4 regions of the Hymenobacter monticola genome follow, and region 3 is predicted to be linked to each of the others. Evidence: riboswitches for the same ligand, from Rfam matches in the RefSeq annotation. Region 3 holds a riboswitch; each other region holds the start of a gene.
What was found. A riboswitch is a leader RNA that binds a small molecule or an ion and turns the genes downstream of it on or off. The one in region 3 is predicted to bind S-adenosylmethionine.

Region 1 (7,208 bases), 400 kb from region 3:
CCACTGCCGGGTCAGCCAGCAGCTCATCGGCGTGGTAAGTGAAGTGATGGGCCGGCAGCGGGCGCGGCTTGTCGGGCGTTTTCACGGCAATGCGCGTCACGGCCAAGTTCAGTTCTGGCTGCCGTTGCACGATGTCGTAGAAACCCTGTCCCACGCAGCCAAACCCAATCAGGCCGATGCGCAATGGGTTCTTTTCATTCATCTTAAGTAACGTTAAATTTGCTTGGGGGGTAGCTGCAGTGCACGCCCCGCTCTTGTGCTCAAGCAAATAGTTTTGTGCTGGGCACTTAGCTTTTGTGCTGACTGACCTCGCTTTGTGCTTAATAGCTTCGCTTTGTGCTCAAAAAGCCTGTTTCTGGCTCAGTCAGGTATTCTTCTTTACAATCCAACTAATGCCCAAGAGTCTCGTTGCTCAGTGCACGAACGTGGGCGCGTAGAACCGTTCCAGAAAGTGCGTAATGGCCCCGGTTTCCAGCAAGAAGCCGTCGTGCCCATAGCGGGAGTCCAACTCGGCGTACATAGCTCCGGGGATGTGCGCGGCCAGCTCCCGCTGTTCACTTAGCGGAAATAGCACGTCGGACGTGATGCCCAGCACCAGCGTACGGGCGCCAATGCGGCGCAGCGCCTTCGCCACGCCGCCCCGGCCCCGGCCCAGGTTGTGCGAGTCCATGCTGTGGCTCAGGGCCACGTAGCTGTAGGCGTCGAAGCGGGCCACTAGCTTGTCGCCCTGGTAGCGCTGGTAGGAGCTGGCGCGGTGCTCGCGCGGCAGCTCGTCATCGTCGGGGTCGGTCTGGGTTTCGGCGTAGGCCGAATAGCTGCGGTAGCTGAGCAGGGCCATGGCGCGGGCGGCGCGCAGGCCCTCGTCGCCCCCGCCGGGCTGGCCGGCCGCGTAAGTCGGGTCGGCCTCAATGGCCAGCCGCTGCGCCTCGTTGAAGGCGATGCCCCAGGCCGAATGCCGCGCGTTGGTGGCAATAACCACCAAATGGTCGAACAAATCGGGCCGCTGCACGGCCCATTCCAGCGCCTGCTGCCCACCCAACGAGCCGCCAATAAGCGTGTGAATGTCGGTCAGCTCCAGGTCCTGCCGCAGCAGCTCATGGGCCTTCACCAAATCACGAATAGTGAGCCGCGGAAAGTGCTGGTAACGCGGCTGCCCGGTGGCAGGGTCAGGGTCGCGCGGGCTGGTGCTGCCGTAGCAGGAGCCCTGCACGTTGGCGCAGATGATGAACCACTCGGCGGGGTCGTAGTAGCAGCCCGGGCCCACCAGGCCGGGCCACCAGGTCAGCACGTCGGCGTTGGCCGTGAGGGCGTGACACACCCACACCACGTTGTCGCGGTCCTCGTTGAGCTGGCCCCAGGTGCGGTAGGCTACGCGGGCATCTTCTAAGGTCTCTCCGCTTTCAAGAGGCAGGCTGGGGATGTAAAAAAACTGTTCTGACATGGGTTCTAACAACTAAAAGCAGCAGTAGAATCGGCGCACGAGGCCCACCATCGGTATCTCACCCCCATACTTCCTCCAACTGTAAATCAGGAAAGTCGGTGAGCCCGTGGGCCGATTCTACCGCTGCCAAATACCTAGGCCGCCAGCGAGGCTGGCGCCGGCCCACCAGAGGTGGCCCGCCAGCGGCAGTTTTTTAGTGATTAATGGTTAACGGTTAGTGGTCAATGGCCTTTTGGAACCAACTAACCGTTAATCACTAACAATTACACTTCCAGCGGCTGGGCGTGCTCCAACTCGGGTTCGTCTACTTCATCACCCTCAGTGGGCTGGGTCGCAGTGTTGCCCACAGCATCGAATGCCGCTTGCAAGTCGGCTTTAATGTCCTCGAAGTGCTCGATGCCGACCGAGAGGCGCAGCGAGGTGGGCGTGACGCCAGCCGCTAGCTGCTCGGCCTCGCTCAGCTGCTGGTGCGTGGTGGCCGAGGGCTGAATGATGAGCGTCTTGGCGTCGCCCACGTTGGCCAGGTGGCTGATGAGCTTCAGGTTGTCGATGAATTGCGTGGCTGTTTCCTTGCTGCCCTTGATGCGGAAACTCAGCACGCCACCGAAGCCGCGCTTCAGGTATTTCTGCGCCAGGCGGTGGTAGGGGCTGCTGGCCAGGCCGGGGTAGTTCACGCTTTCTACCTGCGGGTGCTGCTCCAGCCAGGTGGCAATTTTCAGGGCGTTTTCCACGGTGCGGTCCACGCGCAAGCTCAGGGTTTCGAGGCCTTGCAGCAGCTGGAAGGCGTTGAAGGGGCTCTGCGAGGGGCCGAAGTCGCGCAGGCCCTCCACCCGGGCCCGGATGATGAAGGCGATGTTGCCGAACGGCCCGCCCTTGCCGAATACGTCATTGAAAACCAGTCCGTGGTACCCCTCGCTGGGCTCGGTGAACTGCGGAAATTTGCCGTTGCCGAAGTCGTAGGTGCCGCCGTCCACAATCACGCCGCCGATGCTGGTGCCGTGCCCGCCAATCCACTTGGTGGCCGACTCTACCACGATGTGCGCGCCGTGCTCCAGGGGCCGGAACAGGTAGCCGCCCGCGCCGAAGGTGTTGTCCACAATCAGCGGCAGGTCATACCGGTTGGCGATGGCGGCAATGGCCTCAAAATCGGGAATGCTGAAGCTGGGGTTGCCAATGGTTTCGAGGTAAATGGCCTTGGTTTTCTCGTCAATCAACTCCTCAAAAGAGGCCGGGTTGTCGCCATCGGCAAAGCGCACCTCGATGCCCAAGCGCTTGAATGCCACCTTGAACTGGTTGTAGGTGCCGCCGTATAGGAAGGCCGTGCTTACAAAATTGTCGCCGGCCTGCAGGATGTTGTTCAGGGCAATAAACTGAGCTGCCTGGCCTGAGCTGGTGGCCAGGGCCGCCACGCCGCCTTCGAGCGCCGCCACGCGCTGCTCAAACACGTCGGTGGTGGGGTTCATCAGGCGGGTGTAAATATTGCCGAACTCATTCAGGGCAAAGAGGTTGGCGCCGTGCTCGGCATTCTTGAACACGTAGCTGGTGGTTTGGTAAATGGGCACGGCGCGCGAGCCGGTGGTGGGGTCGGGCTGCTGGCCGGCGTGGAGTTGCAGCGTTTCGAAGTGCAGGGAGGGAGCGGACATGATGCGGTTGCGTTTGGGGGATTGAAAACCCGTAATGATGAATTGTTTGGATTTGCCAAAATGCTTTGGGTAAGCGCTTTATGACGTAATAATCCCCCGAATAGCCCGTGTTGAAGCGGCGGCCCGAACCCAGCCGCGCGAGCCCAAAAGGGCGCGCGCCGGCCGTGGCAAGCCACCAGAAAATCCAGAAAGGAGGGGAGGGGGAGCCTAAGCTGAAATCAGCTTAGCAACAACACGGGCAGCAACAGCACATTCGCATTCGTGCCGGGCGCGTGGCGTGGAGCTGGCCGGCAAGGGCCAAAACAGAAAAACCCGAAACCACGGCGCGGAAAGCAGCCGGAGCAGTCGGGTTCAAGAAAGCGGATTCAGCGGAGTATTCCATGGCACTCGAATCATATGCCCCAAGGTGGCCGAAGCCGCCGTGGGTAGGAATTGGCACCTTTCGCAGAGGATGGTTGCCAGCGGGTCAGGGAGCCTAGTCTCTCGCCGCTTCTGTATAAAACTTGAAACTTCCCGCCGTTAGCAGGGAGTACCGCGTTGGTAGGGCAAATGTACGGGAGAAATTTTTGGATGGGCAATGCGAAAAGCGAAAAATATTTTTCGCTGGCTCAAGCCAGCTGTCATCCTGAGCGCAGCGAAGGACCTCCTCACGTCAAAGCTTCCTGACGTGAGAAGGTCCTTCGCTGCGCTCAGGATGGCAGTTGGTTATGATTAATATAAACGCAAAAAAGCCACCCTGAAACAGAGTGGCTTTTCTCACCTTTTTTCTGCAAAAAAGTACCTAGAGACTAGGTATCGTCAACACCTGGCCCACTTCGATGTGGTCAGGGTTTGCGCCGATTGTGGCCTTGTTGGCCTCATATATCTGATGCCACTTGGCGGCGTCGCCGTAGTGGTTTTTGGCAATTTTAGAAAGCGAGTCACCGCTCACCACGGTGTACGAGTCGCCGGTCGTAGCCGGTTGGGCGTCGGCGGCGTTTCCGAAAAAATCAGTGCCGCCAGCAGCCGGTTTCGCTGCGGGCTCTACGGGTTTTTGCTCGCCTTTGTCGCTGAGAAAATCAAAGAGTCCCATGGATTAGTTCAGTAAGATGGAGAAAAATTGTGGAGTAGCCGACGTGCGAGCCAGCTAACAGGGCCCATATACGGGCCGGTCCCGGCGGGGTTTCGCATTAAACTCTTTTGCTTAGCCGCCGTAAGCCGACGAGTTTGCAACCGCAGACCACCTCATTCTTTCACCATTTTTTTTGTGCTCATGAAACCTCAGTCTCTGTTTTCGCTCCGTTATGTGGCCAGCTTGCTGTTGCTGCTGTCCTTGTTCGTTACCGCCTGCGGCAACGACAAAGGAAAGGTAGAAGGCGTGAATATGCTATACGGTACCGATAGCAAAGTTTGGAAAACCGCCAAAGAAACCGATGCTACCGGCGACAAAGTAAAGCAAACCGACGCGCAGAAAGACCAGCAGCTGCACGTTTTTGCCAACGGCAACTACACCATGACCGACGGAGCCGCCGGCGCTGTGTCGGGCAAATACACCTTCGACCAGGCTGCTAAAACCATCTCTTTCACCCCCGAAGGCAGCTCCACGTCGAACCAGTTTGCAGTAGAAACCCTCACCGACGACAAGCTCACGCTGAAGTCGGCCGACGGCGCCACTCTGATGCTGGAAAAGGAATAAACTTGGCGTTTGCTGATGATAAAAAAGCCCCGAGCCATTGCGGTTCGGGGCTTTTTGTTTGAACGATACGCTCGGCTTGACGGGCTGTTTTACAACGCTGCGGGCCGCTTGCCAAACACCCGCGCCACCCAGCGCGGCAGGAAAATCAGGCCCAGCACCAGGTAGAGGTAATAGGTCACGATGCGGTAGAGTAGCACCACGAAGCTCGTCATGGTAGCCGTGCCGATGAACTTGCCGAAAAAAGTGGGAAACGCGCCCTCCGCAATGCCCGCGCCGCCCGGCGTGATGGCCACCAGCAAAATGACTTTGTAGGTGATGTTGCGGGCAAAAATGAACAGGAAGGTGCCCGTGTCCATGGGCACGAAGGCGGCGATGAGGCAGCCGATGATGGCGTAGCGGGCCGTCCAGACGAAGGCCGTGCTCACGCCCGCCCGCCACCAGTAGGCCGGGCCGGCCCCGCGCAGCTGCTGCGAGGCGCGCACCAGCTCCTGCCCGTGGCGGTAGGCCGGGCGGCGCCAGCGCCGCAGCAGCCGGAACGAAAACAGCCGCACCAGCAGCCGGCGTACCGACTTCGGATTGACAAAAATGGCGTACAGCATCAGCCCCGCGTAGAGCGTTACGAACAGGTAGCTCACCCCAAACGCCACCCGCAGCGTGGCCACGAAGCCGGTTTGCAGGGCCTCGTGGGGGTAGAGCCCGGCGCCCGCGATGAGCACTACCAGCGGCACCATCACCACGTAATAGAGGTTGTCGAGTAGGGCCGTCACCATGATGTATGCCAGCCCCTTGCCCAGCGGAATGCCTTCTTTTTCGAGAATAAAAGGGGCCGCCCCCGTGCCACCCTGGCCCGAGGGCAGCACGCAGGAGGCAAATTCCCAAATCATAATCACATCAAGCGCCTGCCGGTAAGTGAGCTCGGTTTCGGCAATGTGGCGGATGCGGTAGATGTAGCCCAGGTCGCGGGCGGCCAGCACCAGCACGGCCGCCAGCAGCCAGCGCCAGTCGGCGTGGGCCAGCGGGGCCAGCTCGCCGGGCTTGTAGCTGTGCCAGAACAGGTAGCCCACCACCAGCAGCCCCAACACCACCGGCAGGATGAGGCGCGAGGGCCGCAGCCGCTGCAGGAAGTGCGCATCGTCGGCGTCGGCGGGCGGGGTGGCGGGGAGCTGGTCGGTCATCAGGCAGGAAAGTAGCAGCTGAACAAAAGTAGAGGCTGCCCTGTCGGGCGCCGCGTTAAAAATCAATTAAGAGCAACACTGGCAGATAAAAAGAACGTCATGCTGCGGTTAGCGCAACATGACGTTCTTTTTATCTGCTTTCAGGAAGCTACTGGCTACGGCCGGCCGCCGGGGCTGCCCGCCGGCACAGTGCCGTTGGGGGTAGCCGTGCCTTGCGAGGGCACGTTGGCCGGCGAGTTGAGCGGGTTGCCCACTGGCGCGGCTGGCTGGCGGCCCGTCGAGTCGGCGGGCTGGGCCGTGGGGCGCTGCATGTTGGGGAAGCCGGCGGGGCGCTGGCCGTTCATGGGAGCGCCGGTGCTGTCGGCCGGGGTTTTGCCCGAGGTGCTGTCGCTGGCCGTGCCGCGCTGCTGGCCGCCGGGGAAGCCGGCGGGCCGTTGGCCGTTGCCATTGGCCGGGGCGCCGGGGTAGGCGCCGGCCGGGCGTTGGCCCGGAGCTGCACCGCCGGGCGCTCCGCCGGGCCGCTGGCCGCCGCTAGGGCGTCCGCCTTGGCCGCCACCGCCACCGGTATCGCCACCGCCGCTGATGTCGCCGCCACCGCCGCCGTCGCCTTTCAGGTCGTCGTTGTTGATGCTCTTGCCGCGGCGCGTGGGGCCGGCCGTGAGCTTGCCGATGCGATAGCTGAAGTTCACCTGGAAGCTCAGGTTGTGCAGCACGGTGGTGCTGGTTTGGTCCAGCAGCGGGCTGCTTATCGTGTTGCGGATGTTGATGGAGTTGGTGAAGAAGTTCTGGGCGCCAATGCCAAAGCTGCCTTTCTTATCGGCAAAGTCGCGCCGCACGCTCAGGCCGTAGAAGCCAAAGCCGCTTTGCTCGCCCTGCAGCTGCACCTGCCGCCCGCGGTAGAAACCGAAGGCCTGCACGGCCAGCACATCGGTAAACTTGTAGCTGCCGAACAAGCGGCCGCTGGCCACGAAGCCTTCGTTGCTGGCGTTGTAGAGCCGGTCCGACACGTTGTTGTTCAGCACGGCGTAGTAGGTATCGATGCCGCTGTTCAGGTTGAACTTGCCGCTGTTGAGGCTGGCGAAGATGCTGCCGCCGTAAGCGTCTTCGCGGCCAATGTTGTCGAAGGTGATAATCTGCACCCCCGTGGCCACGTTGTTGATGATTTCCGGCCGCCGCACCGACTGAATCGAACCGGTGGTGTTGCGGGCAAAGGCCGAGAAGTTCAGGTTTACCTTTTTCAGAAACAGCGTGCTGTAGCCCAGCTCGTAGTTGTT
Region 2 (7,208 bases), 1.5 Mb from region 3:
TGCCGTAGAGGTAGCGCTTTTTGTAGTCGAAGCGTACGTCGAGCTTGGTGTGTACCAGGTCGTTAATCTTGGTGGCGGAGGCGCGGTAGGGCGATTCCGGCTTGGCGCCGGGCGCCTGGGCGTAGGCGGCGCTGCTGGCTACGAGGCCGAGCAGGCCCAGCAGGTGAAGATGCTTCATTAAAACTTCGGTGAGTGAAATGGTGAGTTCGCGCGAAGGACCGAACCGGAACGCCGGGGTTGCTTGCGGGGCTACGAAAGTAGCGTGGACTCTGCGAGTCCGCGCCCGCCAGAACCTCGAACAGCAGACGAGCGGCGCGGTGCGCGGACTCGCAGAGTCCACGCTACAGTAAGTTTGCACCCTCATCAAGGCCTCAATGCATGCGACTGACGCGCTACGCTACACCGCTTTTCTGTTCTTTCATCGCCTATAACTCGCTGGCCCAGACGCCCGCCGACAGCGCCCGCAGCCTGCGCGAAGTCACCGTTTTTGCCTCGCGCCTCACCCAGCCCAGCAACCAGACTGGGCACGCCGTCACGGTCATTTCCGGTGCCAGCGTGGCGCGCTACCCCGTCAATTCCATCGATGACTTGCTGCGCTGCCTGCCGGCGCTGGAAATTCAGAGCCGCGGCAGCTTCGGCGCGCAGGCCGATGTAAGCATGCGCGGCAGCACCTTCAACCAGGTGCTTTTCCTGCTTGACGGTATGCGACTCAACGACCCGCTGACCGGCCACTTCGGCGCCTACATGCCCATCACGCCGGCCGAGATTGAGCAAATTGAAATCATCCGCGGCGCTGGCGCGGCCCTCTATGGCCCCGACGCCGTGGGCGGCGTCATCAACATCGTCACCAAAACCTTCGCCGCCACCGAGCGGCGCCACGAGGCCGAGCTGACCAGCACCACCATGCGTGGCGAGTACAACCTGTGGCACACCAACACCGGCGGCTTCCTGGCGTCCGGCAAGCTGCGCCTGGGCGGCGGCATCCTGCTGAACAAGACCGACGGCCAGCTGCGCGATTACCCCGGCACCCAGCGCAGCGACGTCGACCTGAAAACCTACTCGCTTTCGGCCGCTTATGAGCTGACGCCCAAGCTCAGCGCCGCTGCCCGCGCCAGCCTTGACCGGCGCGACTACAGCGCCCAGTATTTCTACACCACGGCCATCGGCGACCTCTCGCGCGAAACCACCAATAAGGACTGGTACCAGGGCCAGCTGCGCTACCAGCACAACGAGCGGGCTCGCACCGAGGCTCAGGTGTCGACCAGCCGCAGCACCGATTACTACCTCTATACGCCCACCTCGGTGGCCAGCGACCACCTCACGCGCTATACCAACGTGCTGCTCAGCCACCAGCAGCAATTCACGGACAAGCTGCGGGCCACACTGGGCGGCCAGGCCGACCACCGCTCGGTGGTCAGCAACGACCGCGGCAACCACGACCAGTGGCACTACGCGGCCTTCGGCGTGGTGGCCCTCACGCCCACGGCGGGCCTAGCCCTCACCGGCGGCCTGCGCCTCGACCACGACCAGGCCTACGGCACCGAAGTGGTGCCCCAGCTCAACGTGAGCCAGCAGATAGGGGAGGAGCTGACCGTGCGCGGCGCCATCGGCCGGGCCATTCGCGCGCCCGATTTCACCGAGCGCTATAACGCCAACGGCCGGGCTGGCACCGTGCCCAGCGGCTTCAACGTGGGCAACGCCGGCTTGCAGGCCGAGCGCACGATGAACTACGAGGCGGGCGCCGATTACCGCTCGCTGCCCGGTTTCACGGTGAAAGCCACCGGCTTTTTGCGCAAGGGCAACAACCAGATTGACTACGTGCCCACGCCCGGCGCCCGCGTCATCGAGGCCAGCGGCCTCACCAACCTCAACCCCGCCGCCACCTACCGCTACGCCCAAAACCTGTTCGACGTGACTACCCGCGGCCTGGAAACGGAGCTGGTGTACCAGCGCCAATTCTCACCTACCACCCGCTTTGACGGCAGCGTGGGCTATATGCTGGTGAAGGTGAGCAATGCCGACAACATCGCCTCGCAGTACCTCGCCAACATTGCCCGCCAGGTAGTGTCAGGCACAGTCAGCCTAACCTCAAAGCGTGTGAACGGCAGCCTCAGCGGCCTCTGGAAGCAGCGCGACGCCAGCACTGCCGCAGCCATCAACCGCACAAATAACGCCGAGTACACGGTGTTCAACGCCCGGCTCGAAGTGGCCTTGCTGCCTCAGCGGCTGTGGCTCACGGGCCAGGTGCAGAACCTGTTCAACGAGAAGTATTCCGACCTGCTGGGCGCTCAGATGCCCACCCGCTGGCTGATGGGCGGGCTGCGACTGGCGCTGCGGAAATAACCCGTTTTTCATAGCAAGGCCCCTCGGTTTGAACAAATCGAAGGGCCTTGCTGTATCTTTGCCGTATCAATTCTTTCTCCCCAAAGGATTGTTTTTATACAGAGACGCTGAGAGACAGGCTCTACGACGCGTCGGCAACCATCTGGGATATTCCTGAAACGGTGCCAATTCCTGACCATATAAAAACAAGTTGCCGTGGAAGCCTCCAACAACCAACCCGCAATTTTTACAGCTTTTAATGCCCGTCTGGCGCTGATGCACCGGGCTGGCATGGCGTGTTGTTGCTGTTGTTGCCTGGCTTAACCCGGTGCCTCTTTTTCATCGCGGGTAGCTAAACCGAAACCGGAGCATATTGGCTTCGCCGGGCCGCCATGTGCGGCTGCGGTGTTGCGCATATCCGTCGAGGTTTCTCATCCTTGTTCGGCCGTGGCCTGGCGCAAGGCGCTGGGCGGCCAAATCCTCCTCTCATTTCGGGCTTTGCCAGTTCACCACCTGCGTTGAGCAGCGTGCCCGCTTGCCTGTATTTCAACTACTTTATTTCCAAGTATGTCTGCTGTTCAAAAGCCCATTGGCATCTACTTCGAGCACCCCGAATGGTTCAAGCCGCTCTTTGCCGAGCTGGACCGCCGCGGACTGCCCTACGAGAAGATTGACGCCGCCCACCACCTCTTCAACCCTTCGGAAAAAGAAAGCCGCTACAGCCTGGTGGTGAACCGCATGAGCTCCTCGGCCTACCTGCGCGGGCACGGACAGGGCATCTTCCACACGGCCGGTTACGCCACGCATTTGGAGCGCATCGGCACGCGCATCATCAACGGCTCGGTGGCCACCAGCATCGAAACCAACAAGGCCCGGCAGCTCTCGCTGTTTGAGTCGCTGGGGCTGAAGTACCCGGCCTCGCGCGTCATCAACCACGCCTCGCGCGCCGTGGACGCGGCCCGCGAGCTGCGCTTCCCCATCGTGGTGAAGGTGAACATCGGCGGCAGCGGCGCGGGCATCATCCGCTTCGACACCATTGAGGGCCTGCAAGCGGCCGTGGACGCCAACCAGATAGACCTCGGCATTGACCAGACTGCCCTGGTGCAGGAGTACGTGACGCCCCGCGGCGGCAACATCCACCGCGTGGAAACGCTGGACGGCAAGTTCCTCTACGCCATGAAGGTGTACACCACCGGCGAGAGCTTCAACCTGTGCCCGGCCGAAATCTGCCAGATTCCGGAGGAACAGTCGGCCGAGTTTTGCCTCACGGAGGCGCCGAAAAAAGGGATTCAGGTGGAAGCCTTCACGCCGCCGGCTGAGGTAATTGCCGCCGTGGAGCGCATCGTGGCCGCCGCCAAAATCGACGTGGGCGGCATCGAATACCTCATCGACGACCGCACCGGCGACGTGCTGTTCTACGACATCAACGCTCTTTCCAACTTCGTGGCCGATGCCGTGAACGTGGTGGGTTTTGACCCCTACGCCCGCTTCGTAGACTACCTCGAAACGCAGCTGCCGGCTGCGGTGCCGGCGGCCGTGCAAGTCGAGTTGGCAACGGCTTAAGCCGCTTATCAAGAAATAGGTTAACCGTCAACACGGCGTGCAGCGAGGCATCCTCGCCGCTTCGTTGCAGCGAAGAATACTCACCGGGAGAGGGTGTTTCGCTGTGCGCTGCAATGACGGTTGGCAATAAGAAAACTGCCATGAAATTTGGATATTGGATGCCCATTTTTGGGGGCTGGCTGCGCAACGTCGAGGACGAGCAGATGCCCACCGACTGGAGCTACGTGAAGCAGCTGGCGCAGCGCAGCGAGGGTTGGGGCTACGACCTCACGCTCATCGCCGAACTGTATTTGAACGACATCAAGGGCACCGAGGCACCGTCGCTGGAAGCCTGGAGCACGGCCGCCGCGCTGGCTGCTGTGACCGAGCAGCTGGAAATCATGGTGGCCGTGCGCCCCACCTTCCACAACCCCGCGCTGCTGGCCAAGCAGGCCGCCAACATTGATTTAATTGCGCCCGGCCGCTTGTCGCTGAACGTGGTGTCGAGCTGGTGGCGCGACGAGGCCACGAAGTACGGCCTGCACTTCGAGCAGCACGACGACCGGTACGCCCGCACCCGCGAGTGGCTCGACGTGGTGAAGAACGTGTGGACGCAGGACCATTTCAGCTACGAGGGCAAGTACTACCAAGTGGCCGACAACATCCTGCAGCCCAAGCCTGTCAAGGCGCCGTTCCTCTACGCCGGCGGCGAATCGGAAGCGGCCAAGGACCTCATCTCAACCCAGTGCGACGGCTACGTAATGCACGGCGACTCGCCCGAACTCATAGGCGCCCGCATTGCCGATATGCGCCGCCGCCGCGAGCAGAAAGGCCTGCCGCCGATGAAATTTGGGGTGGCCGGCTACTCCATTGTGCGCAACACCGAGCTCGAGGTAAAAAAAGAGTTGGACCGCATCACCAACGTGCAGGCCTCGGCCTCGGGCTACGGCAACTACCAGCAGTGGCTGGCCGGCACGCAGCTGGAGCAGCAAGTGTCGCTGCAGGACTACTCGGTGTCGAACCGCGGCCTGCGCACGGGCCTGACGGGTACGCCCGCCCAGCTGCAGGACCGGATTGGGGAGTTCGAGAAAGTGGGCGTAGACTTTTTCCTATTGCAGGCCAGTCCGCAGCTGGAGGAGATGGAGCGGTTTTCGGAGTCGGTTATTCAGGTGCTGGCGTGAGTAACGCCTTTCGTCTGTCATGCTGAGCGCAGCGAAGCAGCTTATCACGTTCGCACAAATCGTCGCGTCGTGGTAAGGTGCTTCGCTGCGCTCAGCATGACAGTTCATTAATACGCGTGCCGACCGGCGCGCTCAATAACTACATGCTTAAAAAATCACTAGAGCTGCTTCGGGCCGAAGCGGCCGAAACGGGCGGCAACACCCTCAAACGTAGCCTCAACGGCATCAGCCTCATTGCCATTGGCATTGGCGTTATTATAGGAGCAGGCTTGTTTTCGCTTACCGGAATTGCGGCGGCGAACAACGCGGGGCCAGCCGTTACCCTTTCTTTCGTGGTAGCGGCCGTGGGCTGCGCCTTCTCGGCGCTGTGCTACGCCGAGTTTGCCGCGCTGGTGCCCGTGTCGGGCTCGGCTTATACCTATTCCTATGCCACCATGGGCGAGTTGTTTGCCTGGATTATTGGCTGGGACTTGGTGCTGGAGTACTCGGTGGGCGCGGCAACGGTAGCCATCAGCTGGTCGCAATACCTCATCAAGTTTCTGGGGAAGTACGGGCTGCACATTCCGGCGCGGCTGGTGATGTCGCCGTTTGAGTCGGCCACGCTGGCCGACGGCAGCACCGTGAGCGGCTTCGTGAACGTGCCGGCCATGCTCATCGTGCTGGCCATTACGGCCATCGTGACGCGCGGCACCAAGGGCTCGGCCTGGTTCAATGCGCTGGTGGTAGCCCTGAAGGTGGCCGTGGTGCTGGTGTTCATCGCGCTGGGCTGGCAGTACATCGACCCGGCCAACTACCAGCCCTACATCCCGGCCAATACCGGCACCTTCGGCGAGTTCGGGCTGAGCGGTATCCTGCGCGGGGCGGGCGTCATCTTCTTTGTCTTCATCGGCTTCGACATCGTGGCCACCATGGCCCAGGAAACCAAGAACCCGCAGCGCAACATGCCGGTGGGCATTCTTGGCTCGCTGGCAGTGTGCACGGTGCTATTCGTGTTGTTTGGGCACGTGCTCACGGGCTTGGCCAATTACACCGAGTTCAAAGACAACGCGGCGCCGGTGGCCGTGGCCATTGAGAAAACGCCCTACGCCTGGCTGTCGTCGGCCGTGATTCTGGCCATTCTGGTGGGCTATACTTCCGTGATTCTGGTCGATTTGCTGGGGCAGTCGCGGGTGTTTTTCTCGATGTCGAAGGATGGGCTGCTGCCGCCGGTGTTCTCGCGCCTGCACCCGGTTTTCAACACGCCTGCGCAGTCGACGCTGCTGCTGGGCACGTTCATTGCGCTGTTTGCGGGCTTCGTGCCCATTTCGGTGGTGGGCGAAATGACGAGCATCGGCACGCTGCTGGCCTTCGTGATGGTGTGCCTGGGCGTGATGATTATGCGCCGCACCAACCCCGACGCGCCGCGTAGCTTCCGCACGCCCTGGGTGCCGGTGGTGCCCATTCTGGGCATCCTCGTGTGCCTCGTGATGATGGCTTCGCTGCCCTGGGAAACGTGGCTGCGCCTCATTGTGTGGCTGGCGCTGGGCATGGCCATCTACTATGGGTACGGCCGCAAGCACAGCAAGCTGCGGCTGGCGCAGAAGGCGGAATAAAACAGAACGAGTACCCCGAAGCTCCTGCTTCGGCGCGTCAGAACGTCATTCGTTCAACGTGCCGAAGCAGGAGCTTCGGGGTACTCGTTCTAATGCGTGGTCAGCCCGTTGGCATCCAGCTCGTCGCTGTCCCGCACGCGGCCCAGGCGGCCTTCCAAATCCACCACATCATCGCCGGCGCCAGCCGGGCCGCGCGGCGCGGCCTGCTTGTACACGTCCACGGCGCCGGCGGCCTCCAGCATCTGTCGGGCGCGAGTGGCATCGGCCTCAGTAGTCGCGACCACAGTCAGGACGGCGCTGTCGGCGTGGGTGGCGGCAGCGTGTGTGTGGGCATCGGCATCGGCGTTTTCGTTGCCAGCGAAGAGGTCGGTGAAGAAGCGGATAAAGCCCGTGCCCAGTGGCTCGGTGGGTGCTTCGGTGGCCTCGGTTGGCGCGGAGAGGTGCTCGGCGCGGAGGGTATCGGAGGTGGCGAGGTGCATGCTGGCTTGCGGGAAGCCGGCGGCGAGTAGCTGTGCGCTGGCTTGCTGAGCGGCGGAAACGTGGTTGAATAAGCCGACGACGGTGCGGGACA
Region 3 (7,208 bases):
AGCCAGGCAGCCGTTTTCTAACCGGCGCCGGCCCGCATGGACCGCGCCTGCTGCGGCAAATCCGCCGCGCCGGCCCATTTAAGGCCGCTCCTTTCCCCTATCTAATTATGAACAATACCGCATTAGTCGTCGGCGCCAGTGGCATCATCGGCAGCAACTTAGCCCAGGAGCTGCTGGCCCACAACTGGACCACCTACGGCCTGGCCCGCCGGCCCGATACCAGCATTCCCGGCCTGCAACCCGTGGCCGCCGATTTGATGAACCCTGCCAGCCTCGAAACCGCCCTGGCCGACATTCAACCCACGCACGTGTTCATCACCAGTTGGATGCGCCAAGACACCGAGGCCGAGAACATCCGCGTGAACAGCGCCATGGTGCGCAACCTGCTGGCTGTGCTCGGGCCAAAGCACTCGGTGCAGCACGTGGCCTTGGTTACGGGGCTGAAGCACTACCTGGGGCCGTTTGAGGCCTACGTGAGCGGGGGTGTGCCGCCGCCCACACCTCTGCGCGAGTCGCAGCCCCGGCTGGCGCTCGACAACTTTTATTACGCTCAGGAAGACGAGGTGTACGCCGCGGCCGAGCGCGACGGCTTTACTTGGAGCATTCACCGGCCGCACACCATCATCGGCAAGGCCGTGGGCAACCTCATGAACCTGGGCACCACGCTGGCCGTGTACGCCAGCATCTGCAAGGAAACGGGGCGGCCCTTCCGCTGGCCCGGCTCGCAGGCGCAGTGGGAAGGCCTGTCGGACGTGACCGATGCCCGCGTCATTGCCAAGCAGTTGGTGTGGGCCGCCACCACCGAAGCCGCCCGCAACGAGGCCTACAACGTGGTGAACGGCGATGTTTTCCGCTGGAGCCAGCTGTGGGGCCGCCTGGCCGAGTGGTTCGGGGTGGAGGCCGTGGGCTTCGACGGCACCATTCACCCGCTGGAAACCGAGCTGGCGCAGGATGCCAACACCTGGCGCGAAATCGCAACCAAGCACGGCCTGACCGAGCCGGATTTGAACCGCCTGGCTTCGCCCTGGCACACCGATTTGGACCTGGGCCGGCCCATTGAGGTGATGACGGACATGGCCAACAGCCGCAAGCGCGGCTTCACGGTATTTCAGAGCACGGAAGACTCTTTCTTCGACTTGTTCGCGCAATTGCGTCAGAACCGGCTGATTCCGTAGCTTCCCAGAATTGGTAGGGGCGGGGCCTGACCCCGCCCGTCGTTGAACGGTCAGATGTAGTATTGTTCAACGACGGGCGGGGGCAAGCCCCGCCCCTACTTTCTATCAAACTCCATCCCATGCTTTCCCCCGCCGAAGCCATCGCCCTCGTCCTCGCCACGGCCCGCCCGCTGCCGCCCGAAACCGTGCCCCTGCTCCACGCCGCCGGCCGCGTGCTAGCCGAAACGCTGACGGCCGACCGCGACTTTCCGCCTTTCAACCGGGTGGCCATGGACGGCATTGCGGTGGCCCACGCCGCCTGGGCTGGCGGGCAAACGGAATTTGAAATTCAGCACGCGCAGTACGCCGGCGCCCCGTCCCGGCCCCTGCTCGACCCCAGCAAGGCCGTGGAGGTGATGACCGGCGCGGTGCTGCCCGCCGGCACCGACGTAGTGGTGCGCTACGAGGACATCCTGCTACACGACAACCGCGCCCGCATCCAGATTGCGGCGCCCGAAACGTCCGGCGTCAACATCCACCACCAGGCCGCCGACCGCCGCGCCGGCGATGCCCTGCTGACGCCCGGCACCCGCCTGGGTCCGGCCGAGCTGGCCGTGGCCGCCACCGTGGGCGCCGCCGAAGTGGCCGTGACGCGCGCCGCCCGCGTGGCCGTGGTGAGCACCGGCGACGAGCTGGTGGGCATTCAGGAAACGCCGCTGCCGCACCAGATTCGGCGCTCCAATGCCTACGCGTTGCAGGCGCTGTTCACGCAGGACGGAGCCGCGGTTTCGCTCTTCCACCTGTCCGATGCACTCGATGAGCTGCGCGACGGCCTCACCAAAATCCTCGGCGCGGGCTTCGATGCCGTGGTGCTGAGCGGGGCCGTGAGCAAAGGCCGCGCCGACCACCTGCCGGGCCTGCTGCGCGAGCTGCACGTGCGCGAAATTTTCCACGAAGTGCAGCAGCGCCCCGGCAAGCCGCTGTGGTTTGGGGCCCGGGAAGGCGGGCCGGTGGTGTTTGGCTTGCCTGGCAATCCGGTTTCCACCTTCATCACGGCTTGCCGCTACGCGCGGCCCTGGCTGCGCGCCGTGCAGCAGCCGGAAGGTGCGCCGGCAGTAGCAGCGGTTGAAACCCCTGCGCCGGCCGTGCTCACAGTGGATATCAACTTCAAGCCCCAGCTCACACACTTCGTGCCCGTGCGCCTGACCGTGGATACCGAAGGCCGGCGCCTGGCTACGCCGCTGCGCGTGGGCGGCTCGGGCGACATGTTGAGCCTGGTGGGAGCCACGGCGTTTCTGGAGCTGCCGCCGGAGCCGGCCGTGTTTCTGGCGGGCAGTGCGTGGCCGTGCTGGGTGCTGTAAGCTGGCTTTTATGGTTCTTTAGTTGAACTTCTGGCCCCGGACTGCGTACAGCAGCCCGAGTCGCAGCGCCAGCGGCTGAGTGTTGAGGGTGGCCCGGCGCACTGGCCACCGTCTTTTTTCTCACCGGAAGCCACCCGAATTATGCCGACGAAAAAAGCAAGCACCGCCAAAAAAGACCCCTGCTGGAAAGGTTACGAGCAGGAAGGAACCAAGAAAAAAGACGGCAAGACCGTCCCGAATTGCGTGAAGAAAGACTAGCTCTTGTAGCGGCTTTGTATAGCAGAAGGCCCCGGCCTGCGCCCACTTGGCGCGGGCCGGGGCTTTGTTTTGGAGGTAGGCCCACGGGGCCAAATTGATTTAAAGGGTTGCGTCGTATCTTCGCCCTACGCTGCTATCCAGAAAGACCGAGGGACCGGGCCCGATGACGTCTTGGCAACCTACCGCGAGTAGGTGCCAACTCCCGTTTCACCGCTGTTTTTGGTGAAAGAAGATGACAGCCGGAACTGTGCCAGCCCGCACGGGTTTCTTTCTGGATACGCGCTTACGTAGCTATTCGACCCCAGAAAAGAAATGCCCACCGCCACCCTCGCCGCTCCTTCTCCGCTTCCCCAAATCCTGCGCCAGCGCCTGCTGATTCTCGACGGCGCCATGGGCACCATGATTCAGCGCCACCCGCTCACGGAGGAGGACTTTCGCGGCGCCCGCTTCGCCGACCACGACCGGCCCCTGCGCGGCAACAACGACCTGCTGAGCCTCACGCGGCCCGACATCATCAAGGGCATCCACGCCGAGTATTTCGCCGCCGGGGCCGACATGGTGGAAACCAACACCTTCTCGGGCACCACCATTGCACAGGCCGACTACGGCCTGGAGCACGTGGTGTATGAACTGAACTACGAGTCGGCCCGCCTAGCCCGCGAGGCGGCCGATGAATACAGCACGCCCGACAAGCCGCGCTTCGTGGCCGGCGCCGTGGGCCCCACCAACCGCACTGCCTCGCTCTCGCCCGACGTGAACCGGCCCGGCTTCCGCGCCGTGACGTTTGACGAGCTGGCCACTGCCTACCTGGAGCAGGTGCGCGGCCTCGTGGATGGCGGCGTGGACACACTGCTCATCGAAACCATCTTCGACACGCTGAACGCCAAGGCGGCGCTCTACGCCGTGCAGAAATTCTTTGACGATGGGGGCCGCGTGGTGCCCGTCATGATTTCGGGCACCATCACCGACGCCTCGGGCCGCACGCTGAGCGGGCAGACGGTGGAGGCATTCTGGAACAGCATCAGCCACCTGCCGCTGCTGAGCGTGGGGTTGAACTGCGCCCTCGGTGCTCACCAGCTTAAGCAGTACGTGGAGGAGCTGAGCCGCATTTCCGACGTGCACATTTCGGCCTACCCCAATGCCGGCTTGCCCAATGCTTTCGGTGGCTACGACGAGTCGGCCCAGGAATTTGCGGCGCTGGTGGAAGACTATTTGAAAGACGGCATCGTGACGGTGGTGGGTGGCTGCTGCGGCACCACGCCCCAGCACATCGCCGAACTGAGCAAGCTGGCCGAGCGGTACAAGCCGCGCGAGTTGCCGACTGAGTTGCAGCCCGCCACCCACCTCAGCGGCCTGGAGCCATTCGACATCAAGCCCGAGAGCTTGTTTGTGAACGTGGGCGAGCGCTGCAACGTGACGGGTTCGCGCGCTTTTGCCCGGCTCATTCGCACGGGTGCTTATGAGGAGGCGCTGGCCGTGGCCCGCGTGCAGGTGGAGGAAGGCGCCCAGGTGCTCGACATCAACATGGACGAGGGCATGCTTGATTCGGAGCAGGCCATGACGACGTTTCTGCACCTCATCGCCTCCGAGCCCGACATTGCGCGGGTGCCGGTGATGATAGACTCCTCGAAGTGGAGCGTGATTGAGGCCGGCCTGAAGTGCGTGCAGGGCAAGAGCATCGTGAACTCGATTTCGCTGAAAGAGGGCGAGGAGGTGTTTTTGCAGCGGGCCCGCACGGTGCGCCAGTACGGCGCGGCCATGGTGGTAATGGCCTTTGACGAAGAAGGCCAAGCCGATACCTACGAGCGGCGCATTGCCATTTGCCAGCGCAGCTACGACCTGCTGATGGGCATCGGCTTCCCGGCCACCGACATCATTTTCGACCCCAACATCCTCATCGTCGGCACCGGCATGGAGGAGCACCGCAACTACGCGGTCGACTTCATCGAGTCGGTACGCTGGATTAAGCAACACCTGCCCGGCGCCCTCACCAGCGGCGGCGTGAGCAACATTTCGTTCTCGTTCCGCGGCAACGACGTGGTGCGCGAGGCCATGCACGCGGCCTTCCTCTACCACGCCATCCGGGCCGGGCTGGACATGGGCATTGTGAATCCCAACCAGCTGGCGGTGTACGACGAGGTGCCCAAGGACCTGCTGGAGCTGGTGGAAGACGTGCTGCTCAACCGCCGCGCCGACGCCACCGAGCGCCTGCTGGAATTCGCCGACACGGTAAAGAAGAAGGACAAGGTAGAAGCCGTGGCCGACGCTTGGCGCAGTCTGCCGGTACAGGAGCGCCTCTCGCACGCGCTGGTGAAGGGCATTACCGAGTTTATTGACGAGGACACCGAAGCGGCCCGCCGGGAACTGGCCCGGCCGCTCGACGTAATTGAGGGCCCGCTGATGGCGGGCATGAACGTGGTGGGCGACCTGTTTGGGGCCGGCAAGATGTTCCTGCCGCAGGTGGTGAAGTCGGCCCGTGTGATGAAAAAGGCCGTGGCCTACCTGGAGCCGTACCTGTTGGCCGACAAGCAGGGCTCGGACCGGCAGACGGCCGGCAAAATCCTGATGGCCACGGTGAAGGGCGACGTGCACGACATCGGCAAAAACATTGTGGGCGTGGTGCTGGCCTGCAACAATTTCGATATTGTGGACCTGGGCGTGATGGTGCCCCTCGAACGCATTCTGGACGAAGCCCAGGCGCAGAACGTGGACGTTATCGGCCTCTCCGGCCTCATCACCCCTTCGCTCGATGAGATGGTGTACGTGGCCCAGGCCATGGAAAAGCGCGGCATGAAAACCCCGCTGCTCATTGGCGGCGCCACCACCTCGCGCCTGCACACGGCCGTAAAGATTGCGCCGGCCTACAGCGGCGCCGTGGTGCACGTGAACGACGCCTCGCGCAGCGTGGGCGTGGCGGCGGGCCTGCTAGGCTCGGGTGAAGTGGCGTATGCCGAGACGGTGGCCGCCGACTACGCCGCGCTGCGCGCCGACTACGCCAGCCGCCAGCGCGAGAAGAACTACCTGACCATCGAGGCGGCCCGCGAAAACGGCTTTAAATCTGACTGGAGCGCGGTTTCGATTACCAAGCCCAGCTTCCTCGGCACCAAGGTGCTGGAAGACTACGACCTGGCCGAGCTGGCCGAATACATCGACTGGACGCCCTTCTTTCACACTTGGGAGCTAAAGGGCCGCTACCCGCGCATCCTCACCGATGAGACACTGGGCGAGGCCGCCACCAAGCTGTTCGAGGATGCGCAGGCCATGCTCAAGCGCATTATTGACGGCAAGTTGCTGTCGGCCCGCGCGGTGCTGGGATTCTGGCCGGCCAATACGGTGGATTACGACACCATCGAAATCTACGCCGATGATTCGCGCGACACAGTAGCCACCGAGTTTTTCACCTTGCGGCAGCAGGGCGAGAAGGGACCACGCATTCCCAACCTCGCCTTCTCTGACTTCCTGGCGCCGAAGGCATCGGGACGCGCCGACTACCTGGGTGGCTTTGCCGTGACGGCCGGCATCGGCATTGAGACACTGCTGGAACAGTTTGCGGCCGACCACGACGACTATTCCAGCATCATGGTGAAGGCCTTGGCCGACCGCTTGGCCGAGGCCTTTGCCGAGCGTCTGCACGAGCGGGTGCGCCGCGAGTTCTGGGGCTACGCGCCCGACGAGCACCTCACCGGCGAAGAGCTGGTGCAGGAGAAATACCGTGGCGTGCGCCCTGCCCCCGGCTATCCCGGCTGCCCCGACCACACCGAGAAAATTACGCTCTTCCAACTGCTCGACGCCGAGGGCAACACCGGCATTTCGCTTACCGAAAATCTGGCCATGTACCCGGCCTCGTCGGTGAGCGGCATGTACTACGCCCACCCGGATGCCCGCTACTTCGGCCTCGGCCGTATTGGCCTCGACCAGGTGAGCGACATTGCCCACCGCAAGGGCATGGCCACAGCCGAGCTGGAACGCTGGCTGATGCCCAACCTCAACTACGAGCCGAAGAAATAGTGTAGCGTGGACTCTGTGAGTCCGCGCCCTACAGTGTCAATAGAAAGTTCCGACCTCACGCTTCCATGCGCGGACTCGCAGAGTCCACGCTACATTCAATGAAAGTTACCGACCACCTGGCCAAGGCCAACGGGAAAACCCTTTTCTCCTTCGAAGTGCTGCCGCCGAAAAAGGGCGAAAACATCCACAACCTGTTTTCGAACATTGAGCCCCTGATGGAGTTCAAGCCGCCGTTTATCGACGTGACCTACCACCGCGAGGAGTACGTGTACCGCCACCACCCCAACGGCCTGCTGGAAAAGAAAACCGTGCGCCGCCGGCCCGGCACCGTGGGCATTTGCGCGGCCATTAAAAACCGCTTCGACGTGGACACCGTGCCCCACCTCATCTGCGGCGGCTTCACGAAGGAGGAAACCGAGAATGCGCT
Region 4 (7,208 bases), 980 kb from region 3:
CGTGCAGCAGTGTGGGGTCGCCGGTGCCCTGGAAAAACAGGGTGTCATGGCGCGAGAAATAGCGCAGGCTGGGCAGCGAGTCGCCGAGCAGGTGCAGGCCGGTGTAGAAGCTGAACAGCTTCATGGTGCTGGCCGGGGTGAAGTATTTGCTGTCCTGAAATCCGTAGAACGGGCGCGTGCTGTCGGCGTAGGCCAGGCTCATGCCCACTTGGTGCATGCGCAGAATAGGCGAGGCCGACAGGACGGAATCGAGCCAGGGCAACGGCTTGCCGGGCACACCGATTTCGGCCGCCGCCGGTTTGTCGGTCGCCGATTGGGCGCAGGCCGGCAGTTGGGTAGCGCCGAGGAGGAGTAACAAGAAGAAATAGAGGGGGCGTCGCATCGGCCGCAACTTACGCAGCAAACGGGGCTGGGGTGGCTTAAAAAAGGAATTTATAACTGGCGCAGCGGACAAAGCCTCACCCGGCCCCGGTTCGCTTGGCGCACGAAGCCATAGGGAAAGAGGGCCACAGTGGCACGGGTGATTTCCGAATTAAAAACTCATCAAGCGCTTTCCTCCCGATGGGAAGCTCGGATGTCAGGGCAACCTCTCAAAAATCAAAACCCGCCCACAGCCGGTTGTTGTCAACTTTCCTTTCTCTACGAATCAACCGCATTAAGAAATGTCCACCAACGCCCTCTTCGCGCCCTTTGCGCTGAAATCCCTGCAACTCAAAAACCGCATTGTCATGGCGCCCATGACCCGCTCCTTCTCGCCAGACGGCGTGCCGGGCGCCGACGTGGCCGCCTATTACCGCCGCCGGGCCGAGGGCCAGGTCGGCCTCATTCTCTCCGAGGGCACCGTGGTGGAGCGTCCGGCGTCGTCTAACGACCCCAACATCCCGCATTTCTATGGCGAAGCGGCCCTGGCCGGCTGGCAGCACGTCATCGACGAAGTGCACGCGGCCGGCGGCAAAATTGGCCCGCAGCTCTGGCACATGGGCGTGATGGCCGAGCACCGCTCCGGCTGGAAACCTTCGGAACAGTTCGAAGGGCCCTCCGGCCTCTTCAAGCCCGGCGAAGCCACGGGCAAGGCCATGAGCGAAAAGGACATCACCGACACCATTGCGGCCTTTGCGCAGGCCGCGGCCGACACCAAGCGCCTGGGCTTCGACTGCCTAGAGCTGCACGGCGCCCACGGCTACCTCATCGACCAGTTTTTCTGGGACGGCCTCAACCAGCGCACCGATGCCTATGGCGGCGACGACCTCACCCAGCGCAGCCGCCTGGCCGTGGAGTTGGTGCGCGAAGTGCGCCGCGCCGTGGGCGAAGATTTCGTCATCAGCCTGCGCCTCTCGCAGTGGAAGCAGCAGGACTACGCCGTGAAGCTGGCCCACACCCCCCAGGAGATGGAAGCCTGGCTGCAGCCCCTGGCCGCGGCCGGCGTCGACATTTTTCACTGCTCGCAGCGCCGCTTCTGGGAACCGGAATTTGAGAGCGAAGGCTCTGATTTGAACTTCGCCGGCTGGGTGAAAAAGCTCACGGGCAAAACCACCATCACCGTGGGCTCGGTGGGCTTGTCGGGCGAGTTCCTGGCCGGTTTCGCGGGCGAAGCTTCTGAGCCTCAGAGCATCGACGAGCTGCTGCGCCGGCTCGACCGGAATGAATTCGACCTCGTGGCCGTGGGCCGCCAGTTGATTGTGGACCCGGATTGGGTGGAGAAAATTCAGCAAGGCCGCCTGGATGAAATGGTTGGCTTCAGCCGCGAGGCGCTGCGCACGCTGGTATAAGCGGGCGGTTTGCGCTTAAAGCACTCGTACCCCGAAGCTCCTGCTTCGGCCCGTTAGAACGTTCTGACGGGCCGAAGCAGGAGCTTCGGGGTACAAGTGCTTTCGGCCCTTGCTTAGGCTTGTAGCTGGCCGAAGCGTTTTTTCAACTCCTCATACGCGGCCGTTGAAATGGCCAGGTGCTGCACCACGGTAGTCGTTGACTGCGTGGCTTTGCCTTTGTCGTCGACTTTCGTGGTCACGTTCTCCAGGGTCAGGTACTGGCAGTTGCCGTCGTTGGGGGCGCGATGCAGCTTAAGGCGGGCAAACGGCTCCGTTTCCGACTGCATTTCGTGCGGCGTGAGGGTGTGGTACTGGCCGGTTTCGAGGGCGGTGCGGACGTGGTCGGCATCTTGCGCGTAGCCGATGGGATGGGGCAAAGTTTCTTCATCAGCCCACTCATTTGTCGCCTCGGAGAAGGGCTCCGTGGCCTGCGAGCGGGCCAGCCAGTAGGCCCCGCCCACAATGACGAGCAGCTCCACCACCCAGATAAGGGCCAGAAACACCCCCGAGGGCGTGGCCCCTTTCAGCGACCAAGTGCCGGTTTCGTTGATTTTGCCAATGGCCTCCCACATGGCGGCGGGGTGGGTGAGCACATCGGCCCACATGCTGGCGCTAAACGAGGTGCTGGTATCGGCATCGCGCCCGGCGCCGGTGGTTTCGGCATTGAACAGCAGCGTGAGGTACACGCTCCACTCCAGGTACACGGCCGCCAGCCCCACCAGCAACGCCAGCAAGCCCACGCCGGTGGGGCTGCGCAGCTTGCCGGCCTTGGCCAGCATCATCAAAATGCCGCCCAACACCAGCCCGAAACCCAGGCACAGGAAGAAGTTGATGTACACAAAAGGGATGTACCAGATGGCGTAAATGTAGACGAACGCCAGCACGCCCCCCGCGAGCACACCGCCCAGCAAAAACAGCAGCACGCCTCCCAGAGGCATTTTGTTGGAAGGTTGGTAATAAAGATTCATGTGGAAAGAAGGAAAAAGAGAAGGATAAGCTCAGCTAAAGGAAACGACGCCGAATGCATCAGGTTGCTCTAACCGACTATTTCCGCCGCACCATTCAACGCGCAAAAGCCCGTCAGGCAGCGTGGCGCGCCGCCCGACGGGCTAGTAATCCGCTAAGTGCTCTACCGCAGCACCGTGCCGTGACCGTGCGTCGGGGCACCATCGAAATGCCGCCTGCGCTTACGCCAGCACCGCTTCCGTTTCCAGCGCCACCGGCTCTGCAACGCCCAAGCCATCCAACGCCTGCGCCAAATCGGCAATCAGGTCGTCGGCGGCTTCCAGGCCGATGGAGAGACGCAGCAGGCTGTCGGCGAAGCCGGCGGCGCGGCGCGTTTCAGCCGGGATGGCCGTGTGCGTCATCGAGGCGGAGTGGCACACGAGGCTTTTGCCGCCGCCCAGGCTCACGGCCAGCTTGAAATATTGCAGGCTGGTAGCCAGCTGCGTGGCTGCCTCCACGGTGTCATCCTTCAGCACCAGCGCAACGATGCCACCGAAACCGTCGGGCTGCTGTTGCTTGGCCAGGGCGTGGCCCGGATGCGACGCCAGCCCCGGGTAGTACACGGCTTGGATTTCGGGCCTGGTTTGCAGGAACCGGGCCACCTGCAGAGCCGTGCGGCAGTGCTGGGCAATGCGCAGGTGCAGCGTTTCGAGCCCGCGGATGACCAGGAACGAATCGAACGGGCCCAGGATGGCGCCGGAGGCGTTCTGGATAAACTGGATTTGCTTGCCCAGTTCCTCGGTGGCCGCCACCACGGCCCCGGCAATGAGGTCGGAATGGCCGCCCAGGTACTTGGTGGCGCTGTGCACCACTAAATCAGCGCCCAGCAAAAGGGGCTGCTGCAGCACCGGCGAGGCAAAGGTGTTATCGACGCACAGCCAGGCGCCGGCGGCGTGGGCCAGCTCGGCCAGCCCGGCAATGTCGGATATTTTGAGCGTGGGGTTGGAAGGCGTTTCCAGCCACACCAGCCGGGTGCGGTCGGTGATGGCGGCCTGTACCTGGGCCAGGTCGGCGGTGTCGCAATACACGATGTCGATGCCAAAACGGCGGTACACGTGCTCGAACAGGCGGAAGGCGCCGCCGTAGATGTCGTCGATGGCCACAATCTGGTCGCCGGTCGAGAGCAGCTTGAGCACGGCGTCGATGGCGGCCATGCCGCTGGCGAAGGCGTAGGCCGAATGGCCGTGCTCGAGGCCAGACAGCAGCTTTTCCAAGGCGCTGCGGGTGGGGTTGGCGGTGCGGGAGTAATCGTAGCCCTTGTTGACGCCCGGCGACTCCTGCACGAACGTACAGGTCTGGTAGATAGGCACGGCGAGGGCGCCGGTGAGCTCGTCGACGGGAAAAGACTGAATGAGTCGGGTGGAGGCTTGCATGGGTTGTTGGCGTTTTTGTGGTTGAGACGAAAACGCACCCGCTTACCTAAGCACTTTCAAGATTTCTCACCGGAAAGGCATAAAAAAAGCCCTTCCGACAAGTCAGAAGAGCATCCCGCTGCAGTCGGGGCACATCTTGTAGACTTATCTTCTCCTGAACCGGCCAAAGCCGACTCAGAACAGGATTTAGCACCTGGCATTGCTGCTGGTTGCTAAGGCATCGCAGGGCCTGTCCCTCCGCCTTTCTTGATAAGTGCTCCGTATGAGGGAGCGCGCTGCAAATATAGCGGGCAAGTAAAACCGCGCAAGTAGTCGGCCTCAAAAATCCTTTTTACTCCGCTTACCTCCGCTGGCCTCATGCGTCCTTCCGCTCCCTCCCCTCTTTCCCTCACCGACCGGCTGGCCCTGCAGCGCACCCGCCTCGCCAACGAACGCACCTTGCTTACCTATGTGCGCACCTGTCTGGCGTTGGTGGGGTTTGGGCTGGCCCTGCTGCAGTTCCATCCCGAGCGCGGCGGCCGACTGGGCTACATGGCCTTGGCCGTGGCAGCCGTGGTACTGCTGGTGGGGCTGCTGCGCTTCCGCGTGCACCGCCGGCAGCTGGCTGCCTGCGAGCGCCCCAATTAGCGGCGCGGCTCCTGCGGTTTAGCGCTCAATATGCTTCACCTTGGCCTCGTCGAGGTCAAGCTGGGCTTCCTGCTGGCGCAGCACCTCGTCGTCGTAGGAGTCGTGGTGGCGCAGGTGCTCCAGCGTCTGGCGCTGCACGTTCAGCACATCGAGCAGCACCATGTGGTACTGGCGTAGGGCGGCGCGGCCGGCGTCGTTCACTTCCAGCGAGTTGAGGGTGCGGGCGGTGAGGTTGATTTCGGTTTGCATGCGCTGCTGCAGGCGGGCAATGAGCTCGTTGGCCTCGGTTTCGGCGGGGTACTGGCGCTGCAGGTGCTTCACGGCGGCCTCGCGCATGTGCAGGCGCACACCGGCTTCCTGCTCCTCCAGGGGCATGCGGTCGTCGTTATCGGCTATTTTGGTGAAGCGGATGATGGCCGGCAGCGTGAGCCCCTGCAGCACCAGCGTGACGAGGATGACCACGAAGGTGATGAACAGCACGAGGTTGCGCTGCGGGAATTGCAGGCCGTCGTTCGTCATCAGCGGCACCGACAGCGCCGAGGCCAGCGACACCACCCCGCGCATGCCCGCCCAGCCCAGCACCAGCGTGCCCTGCCAGCCCGGGCTTGGCTCGCTGTTGCGGATTTTCTCACTCAAAAAGCGGGGCACAAACGCCGCCGGATACATCCACAGCAGCCGGATGACGATGACCAGCCCGCTCATCAGCAACCCGTAGGAAATGGCCTGCTGCAGGGAGTATTCGCCCAGCCCGCCCACTGCAATGGGCAGCTGCAAGCCAATAAGAATGAACACCAGCCCGTTGAGCACGAAGCTCACCGCAGCCCACACGCTGTTGGCCTGCAGGCGGGTGTTGGCATCGAATACGCGGTGCGAGAGGTGCGAAAGCAGCAGCCCGCCGCTCACCACCGCCAGCACGCCCGAAAAGTGGAACTCCTCGGCCAGCAGGTACATCACATAAGGCGCCATGAAGGTGAGGGCCGTGTTGATGCTGGGCGTGGTGGGCAGGTACTTGTGAATCAGAAAGAAGCCGCAAGCCACCACAATGCCCACCACCAGCCCCATGCCACTCACTACCACGAAGCTGGTGGCCGCCTCCTGCCACACAAACGTGCCCGAGAGCACCGCCAGCAGCGCAAACCGAAACACAATCAGGCTGCTGGCGTCGTTAATCAAGCTCTCCCCCTCCAGAATGGCCGTGACGCGCCGCGGCACCTTCACGCCGCGCAGCACCGAGGTGGCCGCCACCGCATCGGGGGGCGAGATGATGCCGCCCAGCAAAAAGCCCAGCCCCAGCGTGAACCCTGGAATGACGGCCTGCGCCACGTAGGCCACAATGGCCGAGGTGAACCCCACCAGCCCAAACGCGAGCAGCCCAATGGCCCGCCGCCAGCGCCAGAAGTCGTTCCACGAAGTCGTCCAGGCCGCTTCGTAGAGCAGTGGGGGCAGGAAAATCAGAAAAATGAGGTCGGGCGCGATGGCCACCCGCGGTAGGCCGGGCACGAAGCTCAGCGCCAGCCCGCCCAGCACCAGGAAAATGGGGTAGGAAATGCCCAGTTTCTGCCCCAGCATCACCAGCAGAAACACCACGAAAAGCAGACCAAGAACCAGCAGCAGGGTTTCGTGTAGCATAGGGCAAGCAGAGGCGTATGAACGCCTCAAAGAAACATCATGCTGCGCTGCGCGCCACACGGCTTTGCTGGTTTCTGCCTTTTAGCCCCACCCGTCACACGCTTATTGCCACAGCTTGCGGCCCATGGTGGGGCGCCGGGGCCGGTCAAAAAACACGATGTAAAGCACCCCCAGCAGGGGCACGAGCAACAGGGCGAACAGCAGACGCAGGTGCCAGTAGTGCACCGGGCTCAGGCCCCAGACGTGGACGAGGTGATTGATGAAACGTGCCATTTATAAATATACGCATTTCTGCAATCGATTTCAATGCTTGGCGTGGGGTGTGGCGTCATTTTATTACGGCAGCTTTGGGGTGCCTATTTGGTGGCAGTAGGAGTGGCGTCAGGACCTGAATTATTTATTACCAATCAGTTCGGCCTTAGATGGAGGCATGAATTTTGAGTAAGAATTTCGGCGCTAATATTAGTCCTTAAGGCCATTGACTACCCGTTTATCATTTATCTTTTTCTTATGCCCCACCTCTCCTCTCCTACTCACCTACGCCGGGCCCGCTTGCTGGCGGCGCTGGGGCTGCTACTAGCTACAGCCGGCGGGGCCCAGGCCCAAACCCCGGCCAGTTTTGCGCCAACCAGTACGTACCCGACTGGCTTGAACACCTTCCCTTACAATGTGGCCGTGGCTGATATGAACGGCGATGGCAGGCAGGATATCGTGACGGTGAATTCCTCAGGGGGCTCCGTGGGCGTATTGCTGGGGCGGTCCGGTG

Region 1: another riboswitch for S-adenosylmethionine. It lies ahead of MTP16_RS05095 (O-acetylhomoserine aminocarboxypropyltransferase/cysteine synthase family protein); the one in region 3 lies ahead of metH (methionine synthase).
Region 2: another riboswitch for S-adenosylmethionine. It lies ahead of MTP16_RS20615 (ATP-grasp domain-containing protein); the one in region 3 lies ahead of metH (methionine synthase).
Region 4: another riboswitch for S-adenosylmethionine. It lies ahead of MTP16_RS22625 (trans-sulfuration enzyme family protein); the one in region 3 lies ahead of metH (methionine synthase).

What each region holds. Positions count from the first base shown of each region.
Region 1 covers NZ_CP094534.1:1,179,021-1,186,228, reverse strand. The annotation lists gene MTP16_RS05105 (homoserine dehydrogenase) at 1-202, opposite strand, end outside; gene metX (homoserine O-acetyltransferase MetX) at 413-1,441, opposite strand; gene MTP16_RS05095 (O-acetylhomoserine aminocarboxypropyltransferase/cysteine synthase family protein) at 1,705-3,084, opposite strand; SAM riboswitch class I at 3,474-3,587, opposite strand; gene MTP16_RS05090 (LysM peptidoglycan-binding domain-containing protein) at 3,866-4,156, opposite strand; gene MTP16_RS05085 (hypothetical protein) at 4,337-4,759, shown strand; gene MTP16_RS05080 (lysylphosphatidylglycerol synthase transmembrane domain-containing protein) at 4,849-5,934, opposite strand; gene MTP16_RS05075 (TonB-dependent receptor domain-containing protein) at 6,090-7,208, opposite strand, start outside.
Region 2 covers NZ_CP094534.1:4,915,216-4,922,423, reverse strand. The annotation lists gene MTP16_RS20625 (M1 family metallopeptidase) at 1-178, opposite strand, end outside; gene MTP16_RS20620 (TonB-dependent receptor plug domain-containing protein) at 379-2,343, shown strand; SAM riboswitch class I at 2,435-2,529, shown strand; gene MTP16_RS20615 (ATP-grasp domain-containing protein) at 2,890-3,885, shown strand; gene MTP16_RS20610 (LLM class flavin-dependent oxidoreductase) at 4,026-5,045, shown strand; gene MTP16_RS20605 (amino acid permease) at 5,189-6,637, shown strand; gene MTP16_RS20600 (hypothetical protein) at 6,727-7,208, opposite strand, start outside.
Region 3 covers NZ_CP094534.1:774,759-781,966, forward strand. The annotation lists gene MTP16_RS03465 (SDR family oxidoreductase) at 108-1,175, shown strand; gene MTP16_RS03470 (molybdopterin molybdotransferase MoeA) at 1,295-2,515, shown strand; SAM riboswitch class I at 2,904-3,012, shown strand; gene metH (methionine synthase) at 3,086-6,781, shown strand; gene metF (methylenetetrahydrofolate reductase [NAD(P)H]) at 6,880-7,208, shown strand, end outside.
Region 4 covers NZ_CP094534.1:5,406,532-5,413,739, forward strand. The annotation lists gene MTP16_RS22610 (D-alanyl-D-alanine carboxypeptidase) at 1-358, opposite strand, end outside; gene MTP16_RS22615 (NADH:flavin oxidoreductase) at 663-1,769, shown strand; gene MTP16_RS22620 (hypothetical protein) at 1,883-2,746, opposite strand; gene MTP16_RS22625 (trans-sulfuration enzyme family protein) at 2,996-4,186, opposite strand; SAM riboswitch class I at 4,328-4,442, opposite strand; gene MTP16_RS22630 (YidH family protein) at 4,544-4,813, shown strand; gene MTP16_RS22635 (Na+/H+ antiporter) at 4,832-6,442, opposite strand; gene MTP16_RS22640 (hypothetical protein) at 6,545-6,715, opposite strand; gene MTP16_RS22645 (T9SS type A sorting domain-containing protein) at 6,953-7,208, shown strand, end outside.